2 regions of the Kitasatospora sp. NPDC085895 genome follow, and region 1 is predicted to be linked to the other one. Evidence: riboswitches for the same ligand, from Rfam matches in the RefSeq annotation. Region 1 holds a riboswitch; the other holds the start of a gene.
The links. Region 1 has a riboswitch for cobalamin ahead of AB0442_RS32360 (cobalamin biosynthesis protein). Riboswitches for the same ligand answer to the same signal wherever they lie in the genome.
Positions count from the first base shown of each region.

Region 2: it holds a riboswitch for cobalamin, as region 1 does, so the genes downstream of both, cobN (cobaltochelatase subunit CobN) here and AB0442_RS32360 (cobalamin biosynthesis protein) in region 1, are expected to answer to the same signal.

Region 1 is NZ_JBFBJY010000072.1:15,497-23,104, forward strand. Features, by position in the region: gene AB0442_RS32340 (cobyrinate a,c-diamide synthase) at 1-429, opposite strand, end outside; gene cobO (cob(I)yrinic acid a,c-diamide adenosyltransferase) at 434-1,030, opposite strand; gene AB0442_RS32350 (putative cobaltochelatase) at 1,034-3,094, opposite strand; gene AB0442_RS32355 (cobyric acid synthase) at 3,121-4,617, opposite strand; gene AB0442_RS32360 (cobalamin biosynthesis protein) at 4,614-5,693, opposite strand; cobalamin riboswitch at 5,807-5,942, opposite strand; gene AB0442_RS32365 (transcriptional regulator) at 6,149-6,838, shown strand; gene AB0442_RS32370 (alpha/beta fold hydrolase) at 6,943-7,608, shown strand, end outside.
Region 2 is NZ_JBFBJY010000014.1:95,423-103,030, forward strand. Features, by position in the region: gene lnt (apolipoprotein N-acyltransferase) at 1-808, opposite strand, end outside; gene cobN (cobaltochelatase subunit CobN) at 909-4,517, opposite strand; cobalamin riboswitch at 4,949-5,100, opposite strand; gene AB0442_RS12035 (hypothetical protein) at 5,185-6,411, shown strand; gene AB0442_RS12040 (precorrin-8X methylmutase) at 6,408-7,034, shown strand; gene AB0442_RS12045 (precorrin-2 C(20)-methyltransferase) at 7,031-7,608, shown strand, end outside.

The DNA of each region.
Region 1 (7,608 bases):
CTGCGGGTCCCAGGAGGCGAAGCCGTGCACCAGCGCCGCCACCGAACGGGACTGCGAGGAGGCGTCCACCACCAGCACCACCGGCGCCTTCAGCAGCTTGGCGACCTGTGCGGTGGAGGCCAGCTCGCCGCGGCCCGCCGCCCCGTCGAACAGCCCCATCACGCCCTCGACCACCGCGACGTCGGCCCCGGCCGCGCCGTGCAGGAAGAGCGGCGCGACCCGGTCCTCCCCGCACATGAACGCGTCCAGGTTGCGGCCCGGGCGGCCGGCGGCCAGCGCGTGGTAGCCCGGGTCGATGTAGTCCGGGCCGACCTTGTGCGGGGAGACCGCGAGGCCCCGCGCGGCGAGCGCGGCGATCAGCCCGGTGGCGACGGTGGTCTTGCCCGCGCCCGAGGAGGGCGCGGCGACGACGAGACGGGGGATGTTCAACGGACTACCACTCGATACCGCGCTGGCCCTTGCGGCCGGCGTCCATGGGGTGCTTGACCTTGGTCATCTCGGTGACCAGGTCGGCGAAGTCGGTCAGCGGATCCTTGGCGTACCGGCCGGTGATCACCACGTGCTGGCTGCCCGGGCGGTCCTTCAGCACCGACACCACCTCGTCCACGTCCACCCAGCCCCAGTGCATCGGGTAGGTGAACTCGTCCAGCACGTAGAAGCGGTAGGTCTCGGCGGCGAGGTCGCGCTTGACCTGCTCCCAGCCCTCCTTGGCCGCCTCCTCGCTGGACTCCATGCCGCGCTGCACCCAGGACCAGCCCTCGCCCATCTTGTGCCAGGCCACCGTGCCGCCCTCGCCGGAGGCGCCGAGCACGCGCAGCGCGTTCTCCTCGCCGACCTTCCACTTGGCGGACTTGACGAACTGGAACACCCCGATCGGCCAGCCCTGGTTCCAGGCGCGCAGCGCCATGCCGAACGCGGCGGTCGACTTGCCCTTGCCCGGGCCGGTGTGCACCGCGGTGATCGGCAGGGTACGGCGCTGACGGGTCGTCAGTCCGTCGGCGGGGACACTCTCGGGCACTCCCTTGGGCACGGCTCAGGCCGCCTTTCGCTGGGTGGAGACGGAACGGTGGTCGCGGACGAGCGCCGCCACGCCCTCGGCGCGCAGCTCGTCCAGGGTGACGGCGGGGCCGCCGAGGCGGGCCGCCAGGGTGCGGGCCAGACCGAGGCGGACGTGGCCGGACTCGCAGTCCAGCACCACGCTCGCCACGCCCTGCCCGGCCAGCAGGCCCGCGGCCCGCTCGGCCTGCGCCAGGGCGTCCCGGCCGCCGGTGGCCCGGCCGTCGGTGACGACGACCAGCAGCGGACGGCGGTCCGGGTCGCGCATCCGCTCGACCCGCAGCACCTCGTGGGCGCGCAGCAGTCCGGCGGCCAGCGGCGTCCGGCCGCCGGTCGGCAGCTGCTCCAGCCGGGCCGCCCCGACCTCCACCGAGGAGGTCGGCGGCAGGGCCAGCTCGGCGCCGGTGCCGCGGAAGGTGATCATGCCGATCTTGTCGCGCCGCTGGTAGGCGTCCGTCAGCAACGACAGCACCGCGCCCTTGACGGCGCCCATCCGCTGCCGGGCCGCCATCGAACCGGAGGCGTCCACCACGAACAGCACCAGATTGGACTCCCGGCCGCGGCGCACCTGCTCCCGCAGATCGTCCCTGGCCAGCACCAGCGCCCGCCCGGACCGCCCGCGGGCGGCCTGGTGCGGGGCGGCGGCCTGCAGCGTCGCGGTCAGGTGCAGCCGGGCCAGGCGGCCCTGCGGGCGGCGCGCCCGCACGGTGTGCCCGCCGTCGGTCTCCGCGGCCGAGCGCCGTCCCCGGGCGCCCCGGCCGGTGCCCGGCACCTTGAACAGCCGGGTGCGGTACGGGTCGGCGCTGGCGACCGGCGCCTTCTCGCGGCCGGCGCCGGGTGCGGGGCGGGGCGGCGGCGGGGCCTGCTCGGGGGCGCCGGCCGGATCCGGGGCGGGGTCGGCGGCCGCCGAGCCGTCCGGGCCGCCGTCCGGGCCCTCGTCCTGCGGGCCGCCGCCGGGGCCGTCCGGGCCGCCGCCGTCGGGGTCGGTGTCCGGGTCGGTGTCGTCCGGGCCGTCCTCCTCGGCGCCCGCGTGCTCCTCCAGCGTGCGGTCCAGCTGCTCCTCGTCCAGGCCGGGCGCGTCGAAGGGGTTGCGGCGCCGCCGGTGCGGCAGCGCCAGCTGCGCGGCCTTGCGGACGTCCTCCTCCAGCACCTCGGTGCGCCCCGCCCAGGCCGCCAGCGCCACGGCCGTGCGGGCCATCACGATGTCCGCCCGCAGGCCGTCCACCTCGAAGGCCGCGCAGACCGCGGTGATCTGACGGAGCGCCGTGTCCGTCAGCTCCACCTCCGGCAGCAGCTCCCGGGCGGCGGCGATCCGCATCGCGAGCGCCCGCTCGTCCTCGGCGAACCGCGCGGCGAAGCCGGCCGGGTCGGCGTCGTAGGCCAGCCGGCGGCGCACCACCTCGGCCCGTTCCTGCGGGTCCCGGGTCGCCGCGATCTCCACCGTCAGGCCGAACCGGTCGAGCAGCTGCGGCCGCAGCTCGCCCTCCTCCGGGTTCATCGTGCCCACCAGCAGGAAGCGCGCGGCGTGCCGCACCGACACGCCCTCCCGCTCCACGTACGAGCGGCCCATCGCCGCCGCGTCCAGCAGCAGGTCGACCAGGTGGTCCTGCAGCAGGTTGACCTCGTCGATGTACAGCACGCCGCGGTGCGCCCTGGCCAGCAGGCCCGGCTCGTACGCCTTGACGCCCTCGGCGAGCGCCCGCTCCAGGTCCAACGAGCCGACGATCCGGTCCTCGGAGACGCCGACCGGCAGCTCCACCAGGTGCGCGGGCCGCTCCAGCGAACCCGCGCCGCCGTGCGCGCCGTCCGGGCACTGCGGGTCCGGTGCCGCCGGGTCGCAGGCGAACCGGCAGTCGGCGACCGTGCCGATCGACGGCAGCAGCCCCGCCAGGGCGCGCACCATGGTCGACTTGGCGGTGCCCTTCTCGCCGCGCACCAGCACACCGCCGACGGCCGGCGAGACCGCGTTCAACAGCAGCCCGAGCCGCAGGTCGGCCATGCCGACGACCGCGGTGAACGGATAACGGGCGTCACTCATCTGCTCTCCCATGTTCACGGCCCCGCTCACGGCGCACCCGGCGGCACGAACGGCAGCCCCTGCGGTGCCCCGCCCTCGATCAGCTTCCACAGCGCGTCGGTGTCCGCATGCTCCTCGATCAGGTCGCCCAGCCGGTCCAGCCGCTCCTCGCGCGCCGCGGCGAACGAGGTGTCCGGCGCCGGGACGAAGGCCCGCCCGGCCGCCGACGCCACCTCGCGCAGCAGCGCCCGGCGGAAGCCGTCGTTCTCCAGCGCGCCGTGCCAGGTCGTCCCCCACACCGCGCCGACCCGGCAGCCGTCCAAGAAGGCTTCCCCGCCCTCGACGGCCACCACGCCGTGGTGGATCTCGTACCCCTCGACCCGCTCCCCGTACGCCTCGCCGACCGGCCGGCCGAGCACCTTCTCCACACCGAACTCCACCCGGGTCGGCAGCAGCCCGAGGCCCTCGACGGCGCCCGCCTTCGACTCCACCGCGTCGACGATCTCCCGGGAGAGCATCTGGTAGCCGCCGCACACGCCGAGGACGGGCAGCCCGGCCGCCGCCCGCGCCTGCAGGGCGGTGTCCAGTCCGCGGCCGCGCAGCCAGTCCAGGTCGGCCACGGTCGCCCGGGTTCCGGGCAGCACCACCAGGTCGGCGTCGGCCAGCTCCTCCGGCCGGGTCGCCCAGCGGACCAGCACGCCCGGCTCCTGGGCCAGCGCGTCCACGTCGGTGAAGTTCGACAGGCGCGGCAGCCGCACCACGGCCACCCGCAGCACCTCCGCGCCGTGCGGGGCCGCGGTCGGACGGTTCTCCACCGCCGTCGACAGGTCCAGCGAGTCCTCGGCGTCCAGCCACAGACCGGACAGCATCGGCAGCGTGCCCAGCACCGGACGGCCCGTCAGCTCCCGCAACATCTCCAGACCCGGCGCCAGCAGCCGGGCGTCCCCGCGGAACTTGTTCACGAACCAGCCCGCCACCAGCGCCTGGTCCTGCGCGGACAGCAGCGCCAGGGTGCCGTACATCGCCGCGAATACCCCGCCGCGGTCGATGTCGCCGACCACCACCACCGGCAGGTTCGCCGCCGTGGCCAGGCCCATGTTGGCGATGTCCCGGTCCCGCAGGTTGATCTCCGCGGGCGAGCCGGCGCCCTCGCAGACCACCACCTCGTACCGGCCGCGCAGGTCCGCCAGGCACTCCAGCGCCCGCTCCAGCAGGACGGGCTTGCGCTCGCGGTAGTCCAGCGCCCCGACCTCGGCGACCGGCCGGCCGAGCAGCACCACCTGGCTGCGGCCGTCCGCCCCCGGCTTCAGCAGCACCGGGTTCATCGCCGCCTCCGGCGCCACCATGGCGGCCTGCGCCTGCATCGCCTGGGCGCGGCCGATCTCGGCGCCGTCCGCGGTGACGAAGGAGTTCAGCGACATGTTCTGCGCCTTGAACGGCGCCACCCGCACCCCCTGCCGGGCCAGCCACCGGCAGATCCCCGCCGTGACCACGCTCTTGCCCGCGTCCGAGGTCGTCCCTGCCACCAGCAGAGCCTTCGTCACGTGACACTCCCTTGCTTACGTGTGGCGCCGGCGGTGAGGACGGCCGTCCCGGCCGCGACGGTGGGCAGAGCTGCGCGGAACGGAAGGTGCGGCGCCGTCATCGCTTCCCTCCCGGCTCGCGGGCATCCCGCCCCCTGACGTCCCCGTGCCAGGCCGGTGAGGCCGCGGGCGGCCGTGGTGACGGCCAGGGCCAGGACGCCGACGCGGCGGGAGAGGCGGCAGGCGCGTTCGATGTCCGCGACGGCGACCGGGCGGAGTTCGGCGCCGAGGACGGGGCGGTGCTCGACACGCTCGCCGTACTGCAGGGTGCCGCCGAGGCGGACGCCGAGGCCGCCGGCGAAGGCCGACTCGGCCTGTCCGGCGTTGGGGCTGGGGTGCGACGACCCGTCGCGCCGCCAGACCTTCCAGGCGGCCCGCGGGTGCTCCGCCGCGGCGACGGTCAGCAGCGCGGTGAGCCGGGCGCCCGGCCAGCCCGCCACGTCGTCGAGCCGGGCGGAGGCCCAGCCGAAGCGCAGGTGGCGGGGCGAGCGGTGGCCCACCATCGCGTCCAGGGTGTTGACGGCCCGGAAGGCCAGCAGTCCGGGGGTGCCCGCCAGCGCGCCCCAGGTGAGGGCGTTGACGACCGCGTCGGCGGTGTTCTCGGCGACGGACTCGACGACGGCGCGGGCGATCTGCTGCTCGTCCAGGGCGCTCGGGTCGCGCCCGCACAGGTGGGGGAGCCGCCCGCGGGCGGCGGCGAGGTCGCCGGCCTCCAGGGAGCGGCCGATCGCGCGGGCCTCCCGGGTGAGCGAGGTGCCGCCGAGGACCGTCCAGGCGGCGGCCGCGGCGAGCGCGGCGCGGGCCGCGGGACGGCGCCGCAGCGCGTGGTCGGCGAGGGCGGCCCCGGCTGCGACGGCGCCCACGCTCAGCGCGGTGAAGGCGGTGCCGGCGCCCCGGTGGTCGCGCCAGAGCAGGCGCTCCAGGCGTCCGGCGGCGCTGCCGAAGAGGGCGACCGGGTGGCCGCGGCGGGGGTCGGCGAGGGCGGTGTCGGCGAGGTGGCCGGCCACGGCGCCCAGCAGGTAGGGGGCGGAGCTCAGCCGGGCCACGGCCCGGCTCCCCGGTCGGGGCGCAGCGGTGACCGCTGGGCAGCCTGCATGGCGTGCGTGTCCTCACTCAGGGTCCGCGCCCTGGATCGACGAACCGGCGGCGAGAGTCTCCTGGCTTCCGGGTCCGGCGCGCGCTCGGGCCTTCCAGCGGCCCTGTGGCGGACCGCCGTGACCGTGCAGGTCGAGCGTGCTCCCCGGTGACAGTGGCGGGACCGCGCCGGATTCGCACCGGCTTCCTCTGCATGCCTCCGTATGGCCCCGAGATCCCATCACGCGCTCCGACCGCCAGTCAACAAAGCCTCCGGAGGGCTTGGTCACACTCCGTCGCCGGATTCCGTCACCGCCCGCCCCGTACGATCCTCCAGCGCCGGGCGGTTCCGCCGGGGCCGGGTTCGTGCGTTCGGCGTGTGGGTGGTGCCGCGCGGGCGCCCGTACGTTCTTGTCGCATGCGACGCAGACCGTCCGCACCGCCTCCGGTGCCGTTCTCCCCGCCGGCCGCGCGGGCGCACCGCGCCGGGCTCGGCCTGAGCCCGGAGCAGGTCGCCGAGGCCATGGCCGCGCACGGTGTCCGGCTGCTGCCCTCGCACGTGGCGGCCTGGGAGGCCGGTGAGTTCCTCCCGTCGGAGGAGGAGTTCATCGCGCTCTCCCGGGCGCTGTGGTGCCCGCCCGCCCAGCTGATGGGCGTCGCGCCGGCGACCCTGCGGGACTTCCGGCTGGCCCGGGAGCTCACCCGGGAGCAGGCCGCGCACCGGATCGGGGTGGGTGCGGAGACCTACGCGAGGGCCGAGGCCACCGGACGCTGGGACGCGGACGGTGAGCAGGGCCTGGCGCTGGCGCACGTGCTCGGGCTGCCGCTGCGGGTGCTGGTCCGGGTGACCGGGCGTCAGGACGACCTGGACCGACGGCTGCGCCAGGTGGTGGACGGCCGCTGGCAGGCGCAGCTGCGGGAGGTGGGCCGGATCGTGCCCGTCCCGCACGACCTGCTGGGCGGGGTGCTGGCCGACTTGCAGGACGAGTACCTCGTCCCCGGGCACTGGGGCTCGTCGGTGCCGGACGCCGCCCGCCCGCCGGCCCGGCCGCTCGCGGAGCGGTTCTGGGAGCTGCTGGCCCGCCGGGGCACCGACGTGCCGGTCTGAGCCGCCCGGTCCGGGCCGCCCGGACGGACCCGCCCGGGTGGCCCGCTCCCGGGCCGGGGCGTGGACTGGGATCGCCATGTCCGTGCCGCCACACCGGGAGCGCCATGCGTTGGGGAACCGCCGCGATCGTCGCGGCCGCCGCCGTCGGGACGGGTGCCGCGGCACTGCTGATCGGCCGCCGGGTGTCCGAACGGGCCGTCCGGCCCGGGTTCGCGGGAGCCTTCGCGGCCGCCGGGCAGGCGGGCGGACCGGGCATCCGGGTGCAGGAGCTGGCCGCGGACCGCGTCATGCTCACCCGCAGCGTGGAGACCGAGCGCCCCGGCCGCTACGCCCTGGAGTGGGCCGGGGGCGGGCACGCGGTGGTCGGCGACGTGCTGGCCACCGGGCCGCAGAGCGTCACCCGCCGGCTGCTCGCCACCGGCGCCGGCTCGCTGTACAGCGGGACGGAGGTCCGGGTGACCGCCCGCGTGCACCTCGGCGACCCGGCCTCCGCGCTCGGCCTGGACTTCACCCCGAGCGACGTCGAGGGCGAGCTCGGCCCGATGCCGGCCTGGTACCTGCCGGGCATCCGCGGGCTGTGGGCGGTCCTGGTGCACGGTCCGGGCGCCGACCGGCAGCAGGCCCTCCCGGTGCTGCCGCTGCTGCACGCGCTGCGGATGCCCGTGCTGGTGGTCACCCACCGCGGCGACGCGGGCGCCCCGCCCTCGCCGGACGGCCTGGGGCACTTCGGCGAGACCGAGTGGCGGGACGTCGACGCCGCCGTCCGCCTC
Region 2 (7,608 bases), on a different contig from region 1:
CGGCCAGCACGGCGGCCTCCCGGTCCAGGTCGGCCGTGGTGCTGGACTCGCCCCACACCACCAGGTCCACCGGCCGGCCCGCCAGACCGCGGGTGATCCGGGTGCTCGCCGCCAGCCGCGAGGCGTCGTCGGGCGTCTGCCCGGGCTGCACCAGCGCCACCGTCGCGCTGCCGCCCTGCGGGAGCGGCGGCAGCAGCGCGAACAGCACCGGCCCGGCCGCCAGGCACCCCGCGACCACGGCCGCCGGCAGCACCCGCAGCGGACCCGCCACCAGCACCACCACCGCGGTGTTGCAGGCCACCACCACGGCACTGACCAGCCACACCCCGCCCACCGACGCCAGCGCCAGCACCGCTGGATGCTCCCACTGGCTCGCCCCGAGCAGCGCCCACGGACCGCCCAGCGCGTGCCACGACCGGGCGAACTCGCAGGCCACCCAGACCGACGGCACCACCACCAGCGCGGCCGCCGCCCGCCGCGGCCCGACCCGGCCGTGCAGCAGCCGGTGCACCGCGAAGCCGAACGCCGCCTGCAGCGCCCCGAACACCACCGCCAGCGGCAGCAGCGCCGGCCCGATCGACGGCACCAGCCAGTACATCGCGACCAGGATGAACCCGGCCCCGAACCACCAGCCCCGCACCGCGGCCTCGCGTCCGCCCGGGGCCGCCCGCATCAGCAGCATCCCGGGCACCAGCGCCACCCACGCCAGCCAGGCCTGGCCGGCGCCGGGGAACGCCAGCACCGGCAGCCCGCCGGCCGCGAGGGAGTACCACCGGGCGGGCTGCGACAACGCCGTGCGCAACGTCATGCGGAGATCGTATGCACCCGAGGCGCGGATCGAACGCAACCGGCGCCACCCGAATGGCGGCGCACGGGGAGGTGCCCCCGCGCGCCGCGGTGCGGCCGGCTCAGCTCTCGGCCTCCAGGTCGCCCTCGGTCTCCAGGTAGGCCGCGCGGAGTTCGTCGAGCAGGCGCTCGTCGGGCTCCGCCCACAGGCCGCGGTCGGCGGCCTCCAGCAGCCTCTCGCTGATGCCGTGCAGCGCCCACGGGTTGGCCTCGGAGAGGAACTCCCGGTTGACCGGGTCGAGGACGTACTCCTCGGTCAGCTTCTCGTACATCCAGTCGGCGACCACCCCGGTGGTGGCGTCGTAGCCGAACAGGTAGTCGACGGTGGCGGCCATCTCGAAGGCGCCCTTGTAGCCGTGCCGTCGCATCGCCTCCATCCACCGCGGGTTGACCACCCGGGCGCGGAAGACCCGGGCCGCCTCCTCGGTGAGCGTCCGGGTGCGGACGGTCTCCGGCCGGGTCGAGTCGCCGATGTACGCCGCGGGGTTCTTGCCGGTCAGCGCCCGGACGGTGGCGACCATGCCGCCGTGGTACTGGAAGTAGTCGTCCGAGTCGGCGATGTCGTGCTCGCGGGTGTCGGTGTTCTTGGCGGCGACGGTGATCCGCCGGTAGGCGCTCTCCATCTCCTCCCGCGCCGGGCGGCCGTCGAGGTCGCGGCCGTAGGCGTAGCCGCCCCACACCGTGTACACCTCGGCGAGGTCGGCGTCGGTGCGCCAGTCCCGGCTGTCGATCAGCTGCAGCAGACCGGCGCCGTAGGTGCCCGGGCGGGAGCCGAACACCCGGACGGTGGCCCGCCGTTCGTCGCCGTGCTCGGCGAGGTCGGCCTGCACGTGGGCGCGGACGAAGTTGTCGGCGTCCGCCTCCTCCTGCCGGGCCGCGAGCCGCACCGCGTCGTCGAGCAGGGCGACCACGTGCGGGAAGGCGTCCCGGAAGAAGCCGGAGATCCGCAGCGTGACGTCGATCCGGGGGCGGCCGAGCTCCTCCAGCCCGATCGCCTCCAGGCCGGTGACGCGGCGCGAGGCGTCGTCCCAGACCGGGCGGACGCCGAGCAGCGCGAACGCCTCGGCGATGTCGTCGCCGGCGGTGCGCATCGCGCTGGTGCCCCACAGCGAGAGGCCGACCGAGGGCGGGCAGGCGCCGTCGTTGTCGGCGCGGTACCGCTCGACCAGCGAGGCGGCGAGCGCCTGGCCGGTCTCCCAGGCGAGCCGGCTCGGGATCGCCTTGGGGTCGACGGAGTAGAAGTTGCGGCCGGTCGGCAGCACGTTGACCAGACCGCGCAGCGGCGAGCCGGACGGGCCGGCCGGGACGAAGCCGCCGTTCAGCGCGTGCAGCACGGCGTCCAGCTCGTCGGTGGTCGCGGTCAGCCGCGGCACCACCTGGGTGGCGGCGAAGTCGAGCACCTCGCGGACGGCGTCCGGGTGCCCGGCGGTGACCTTCTCGACCGCCTCCGGGGCCCAGTCCCCGGCCTCCATCGCCTCGACCAGGGCGCGGGCCTGCGCCTCGGCGGCGTCGGTGGCGCCGAGGGTGAGCGCGGCCTCGTCCAGGCCGAGCGCCTCGCGCAGACCGGGCAGCGCGCTGACGCCGCCCCAGATCTGCCGGGCGCGCAGGATGGCGAGCACGATGTTGACCCGGTCGGTGCCGGCCGGGGCCTGGCCGAGGACGTGCAGGCCGTCGCGGATCTGGGCGTCCTTGACCTCGCACAGCCAGCCGTCGACGTGCAGCAGGAAGTCGTCGAAGCCGTCGTCCTCGGGCCGCTCGTCCAGGCCGAGGTCGTGGTCGAGCCGGGCGGCCTGGATCAGCGTCCAGATCTGGGCGCGGATCGCCGGCAGCTTCGCCGGGTCCATCGCGGCGATCGTCGAGTACTCGTCGAGCAGCTGCTCCAGGCGCGCGATGTCGCCGTACGAGTCGGCGCGGGCCATCGGCGGGACGAGGTGGTCGACCAGGGTGGCGTGGGCGCGGCGCTTGGCCTGGGTGCCCTCGCCCGGATCGTTGACCAGGAAGGGGTAGATCAGCGGCAGGTCGCCGAGGACGGCGTCCGGGCCGCACTCGGCGGACAGCGCGGCCGTCTTGCCGGGCAGCCACTCCAGGTTGCCGTGCTTGCCGAGGTGGATCACGGCGTGCGCGCCGAAGCCGCCGTCCTCCTGGGCGGCGGCGATCCAGCGGTACGCGGCCAGGTAGTGGTGGCTGGGCGGCAGGTCCGGGTCGTGGTAGATCGCGACCGGGTTCTCGCCGAAGCCGCGCGGCGGCTGGATGAGGACGAGCAGGTTCCCGGAGCGGATCGCGGCGAGCACGATGTCGCCGTCCGGGTTCTGCGAGCGGTCCACGTACAGCTCGCCGGGGGCCGGGCCCCAGTGCTCCTCGACCTGCTCGCGCAGACCCTGCGGCAGGGCGGCGTACCAGCGGCGGTAGTCGGCGGCGGGGATGCGGACGGGGTTGCGGGCGAGCTGGTCCTCGGTCAGCCAGTCCTGGTCGTAGCCGCCGGCCGCGATCAGCGCGTGGATCAGCTCGTCGCCCTCGTGCGAGGTGGAGGTCGTGTCCAGGCCCGGCAGGTCGGTGCCCAGGTCCATGCCCTCCTCGCGGAGGCGGTGCAGCAGGCGCACCGCGCTGGCCGGGGTGTCCAGGCCGACCGCGTTGCCGACCCGGGCGTGCTTGGTCGGGTACGCGGAGAGCACCAGGGCGAGACGGCGCTCGGCCGCCGGGGTGTGGCGCAGCCGGGCGTGCCGGACGGCGATGCCGGCGACCCGGGCGGAGCGCTCGGCGTCGGCGCGGTAGACGGTGAGGCCGTCCTCGTCCAGCTCCTTGAAGGAGAACGGCACGGTGATCAGACGGCCGTCGAACTCCGGGACGGCGACCTGGGTGGCGGTGTCCAGCGGGGAGAGGCCGTCGTCGCTCTCCTCCCACTGCGAGCGCGACCAGGTCAGGCACAGGGCCTGCAGGATCGGCCGGTCGAGGGCGGCGAGCGCGCCCGCGTCCCAGGCCTCCTCGTCGCCGCCGGCCTGCGCGTCGGCGGGCCGGGTGCCGCCCGCGGCGAGCACGGTGGTGACGATGGCGTCGGCCCGGCCGAGTTCGGCGAGCAGCTCCGGCTCGGCGCCGCGCAGCGAGGAGCAGTACAGCGGCAGCGCGCGGGCGCCCTCGTCCTCGATCGCGCTGCACAGCGTCTCGACGAAGGCGGTGTTCCCGCTCATGTGGTGGGCGCGGTAGTAGAGCACGGCGACCAGCGGGCCGTCCGAGGTGCGGGCCTGACGCTCCAGCGGGCCCCAGGCCGGGGCGGAGGCGGGCGGGGCGAAGCCGTGGCCGGTGAGCAGCACGGTGTCGGAGAGGAAGGCGCCGAGCTCGGCGAGGTTGGTCGGGCCGCCGTGCGCGAGGTAGGCGTGCGCCTCGGCGGCGATGCCGGCCGGGACGGTGGAGAGCTCCATCAGCTGGGCGTCCGGGGCCTGCTCGCCCGTCAGCACGACGACCGGGCGGGGCCCGGCGAGCAGCGCGTCCAGGCCGTCCTCCCAGGCGCGGCGGCCGCCGAGCAGGCGGACGACGACCAGGTCGGTGCCCTCGACCAGGGCGGGCAGCTCCTCGGCGGACAGCCGGGCCGGGTTGCCGAGCCGGTAGCGGACGGGGCCCTGCGAGGCGCGGGCGCTCAGCAGGTCGGTGTCGGAGGTCGACAGCAGCAGGATCATGCGGAGGGCCTCCCGGCCTGGTCGGTGTTCCACGGCGTGCGGCGGCGCACCGGGGCCGGGTGCGGCAGCCGGGTGCGCGGGGCGGAGCGGGGTGCGGTGCGAGGGCCTGTCTTCAAGGGCGCTCGGGCCGTCGTTCCAGGGGGCGTGTGGGGGCACCTCCCGGCCGAAGGCCGGGGGAGAACTGCGCAATCCGGATGCGGCCCACCGTGCAGACCACGGCTCGGCCCGTGCCGTCGTGACACCCGCCCCGGATCGCGCAGTTCCCCGCGCCCCTTGTGGTGCACCCGTGACCGTTGAAGACGCGCCCCGGGGGTGCGGCGGACCGCCGCCGGGGTCCCCGGGACGGCGGGCGACGGCTCGGCGCGTCCGGGCGGGACGGCGGAGCCGGGCATGCGGCAGCGCACAGGTCGGGCCTTCCTCGGGGTCCGCGCCCCGGGCTGGTGGAGGACGGCGGGAGTTCCTGGCTCCACGGCGGCTGAGCCGTGGTTACAGTGGCGGGACCGCACCGGATTTGCACCGGTTTCCTCCGCTTGCCGTCGCTGGCGTCGGACGGCCCGCACGGACCGTCCGGCAGCATCGTACGGGGTGGCGGACGGCCGCGGGACTGCGCGCGGACTGTGATCCAGACGACGGGGCGCCCCGTCGGACAATCTGTATGCTCGCCGCCATGCCACCGACTCCCGACCCCGCCGGGGCGGGCTCCGCCGTGCCCGACCGGGGCCGGTCGGACGCCTGTCCGGGGGCCCTTCGTCTGCACACGGCCGACGACGGCGCCCTCGCCCGCATCCGCGTCCCCGGCGGACTGCTGACGAGCCGTCAGGCGGCGGCGCTGGCCGATGCGGCAGAGGCGCTCGGCGACGGCGCACTGGAGACCACCTCGCGCGGCAACGTCCAACTGCGCGGCCTGGCTTCGGCCTGCGGCGCGGAACTCGCCGACCGGCTGCGGGCCGTCGGCCTGCTGCCCTCCGACACCCACGAGCGGGTGCGCAACATCGTCGCCTCGCCGACCGCCGGCCTCGACGCCGAGGGGCACGCCGACACCGCGGCCCGGGTGCGCGAGCTGGACGCGAAGCTCTGCGCGGCGCCCTGGGCGGCCGCGCTCTCCGGCAAGTTCCTCTTCGCCCTGGACGACGGCCGCGGCGATGTCGCCGCCCTGAACGCCGATGTGACATTGATCGCAGCGCCTGGCGGCACCGCCCTGCTGCGGCTCGGCCGCGAGACGACCGTCCGCGCGGTGCCGGCCGCACAGGCCGTGGACGCCGCCCTGGACGCCGCCCGGGACTTCCTCGACGCGCTGCGCACCACCGGCACCAGGGCCTGGCACCTGCGCGAGGTCCCCGAACTCCTCCCGCCCGGCGACCTGCCGCTGCCCCCGCTGTCCGGCGGACACCCGCCGCTCGGGGTGCTGCCCGGAGGCCTCTCGGTCGGGACGCGCTTCGGGCGGGCCACCGCCGCACAGTGGCGGCTGCTCGCCGGGCTGTCCGCCGGCGAGGTCCGGCTGACGCCCTGGCGCGGCGCCGTCCTGCCCGGCGTCGGCCCCGCCGCCCTCGCCGAGCTCGCCGCGGCCGGCTTCCTGACCGGGCCCGGCACCGCCTGGGACCGCGCCACCGCCTGCACCGGCCTGCCCGGCTGCGGCAAGTCGCTCGCCGACGTGCGCGGCGACGCGGCCCGCGCCCTGGAACGTGCGGACGGCGGTGGCCTGCCGGTGCACTGGTCGGGCTGCGAACGGCGCTGCGGCCACCCCTCCGGGCGATGGGTGGACGTGCTCGCCACCGGGCAGGGCTACCGGGTGGCACCGGTCGGGACACCGGACCGGCCCATGGATGTGACGCCAGTGGATGTGACGACGGAAGAGATGGCCGAGGCGGTCGCCGAGGCCCGGAGGACCACGTGATCGAGTACGAGAAGGACGGCGCCGCCATCTACCGGCAGTCCTTTGCCACCATCCGGGCCGAGGCCGACCTGGCCGCCCTGCCCGCCGACGTCTCGCAGGTCGCGGTGCGGATGATCCACGCCTGCGGCATGACCGACCTGGTCGAGGACCTGGTCTACTCGCCCGGTGTGGTCGCCTCGGCCCGCAAGGCGCTGCACGCCGGTGCGCCGATCCTCTGCGACGTCAACATGGTCGCCAGCGGTGTCACCCGCAAGCGGCTGCCCGCCGACAACGAGGTGATCTGCACCCTCACCGACCCGTCGGTGCCCGAGCTCGCGCGGAAGACCGGCAACACCCGCAGCGCCGCCGCCATGGAGCTGTGGCTGCCCAGGCTGGAGGGTGCCGTGGTGGCCGTCGGCAACGCGCCGACCTCGCTCTTCCGGCTGCTGGAGATGATCGAGGCCGGCGCGCCCCGCCCGGCCGCGGTGATCGGCGTGCCCGTCGGCTTCATCGGCGCCGCCGAGTCCAAGCAGGCCCTGGCCGAGCACCCGTCCGGCCTGGAGCACCTGGTGGTCCGCGGCCGGCGCGGCGGCAGTGCGATCGCCGCCGCCGCGATCAACGCGATTGCGAGTGAAGAAGAGTGACCGAGCAGCAGACCGGGCAGCAGACCGACCGGCGGACCGGCCGGCTGTACGGCGTCGGCCTCGGCCCCGGCGACCCCTCGCTGGTCACCGTCCGCGCCGCCGAACTCATCGGCAAGGCCGACGTGGTGGCCTACCACAGCGCCCGGCACGGCCGCTCCATCGCCCGCTCGATCGCCGACCGCTACCTGACCGGCGGCCAGATCGAGGAGAAGCTGGTCTACCCGATCACCGTGGAGACCACCGACCACCCCGGCGGCTACCGCGGCGCCCTGGACGACTTCTACGAGGAGGCGTCCGCCCGGCTCGCCGCCCACCTGGACGCCGGCCGGAACGTCGTCGTCCTCGCCGAGGGCGACCCGCTCTTCTACGGCTCGTACCAGCACATGCACAAGCGCCTCGCCCACCGCTACCCGACCGAGGTGGTGCCCGGCGTGACCTCGGTCAGCGCCGCCGCGGCCCGGCTCGGCAGCGCCCTGGTGGAGGCCGAGGAGACCCTGACGATCATCCCCGGCACCCTGCCGGAGGAGGAGCTCGCCGCCCGGATCGCCTCCGCCGACTCCGCGGTGATCATGAA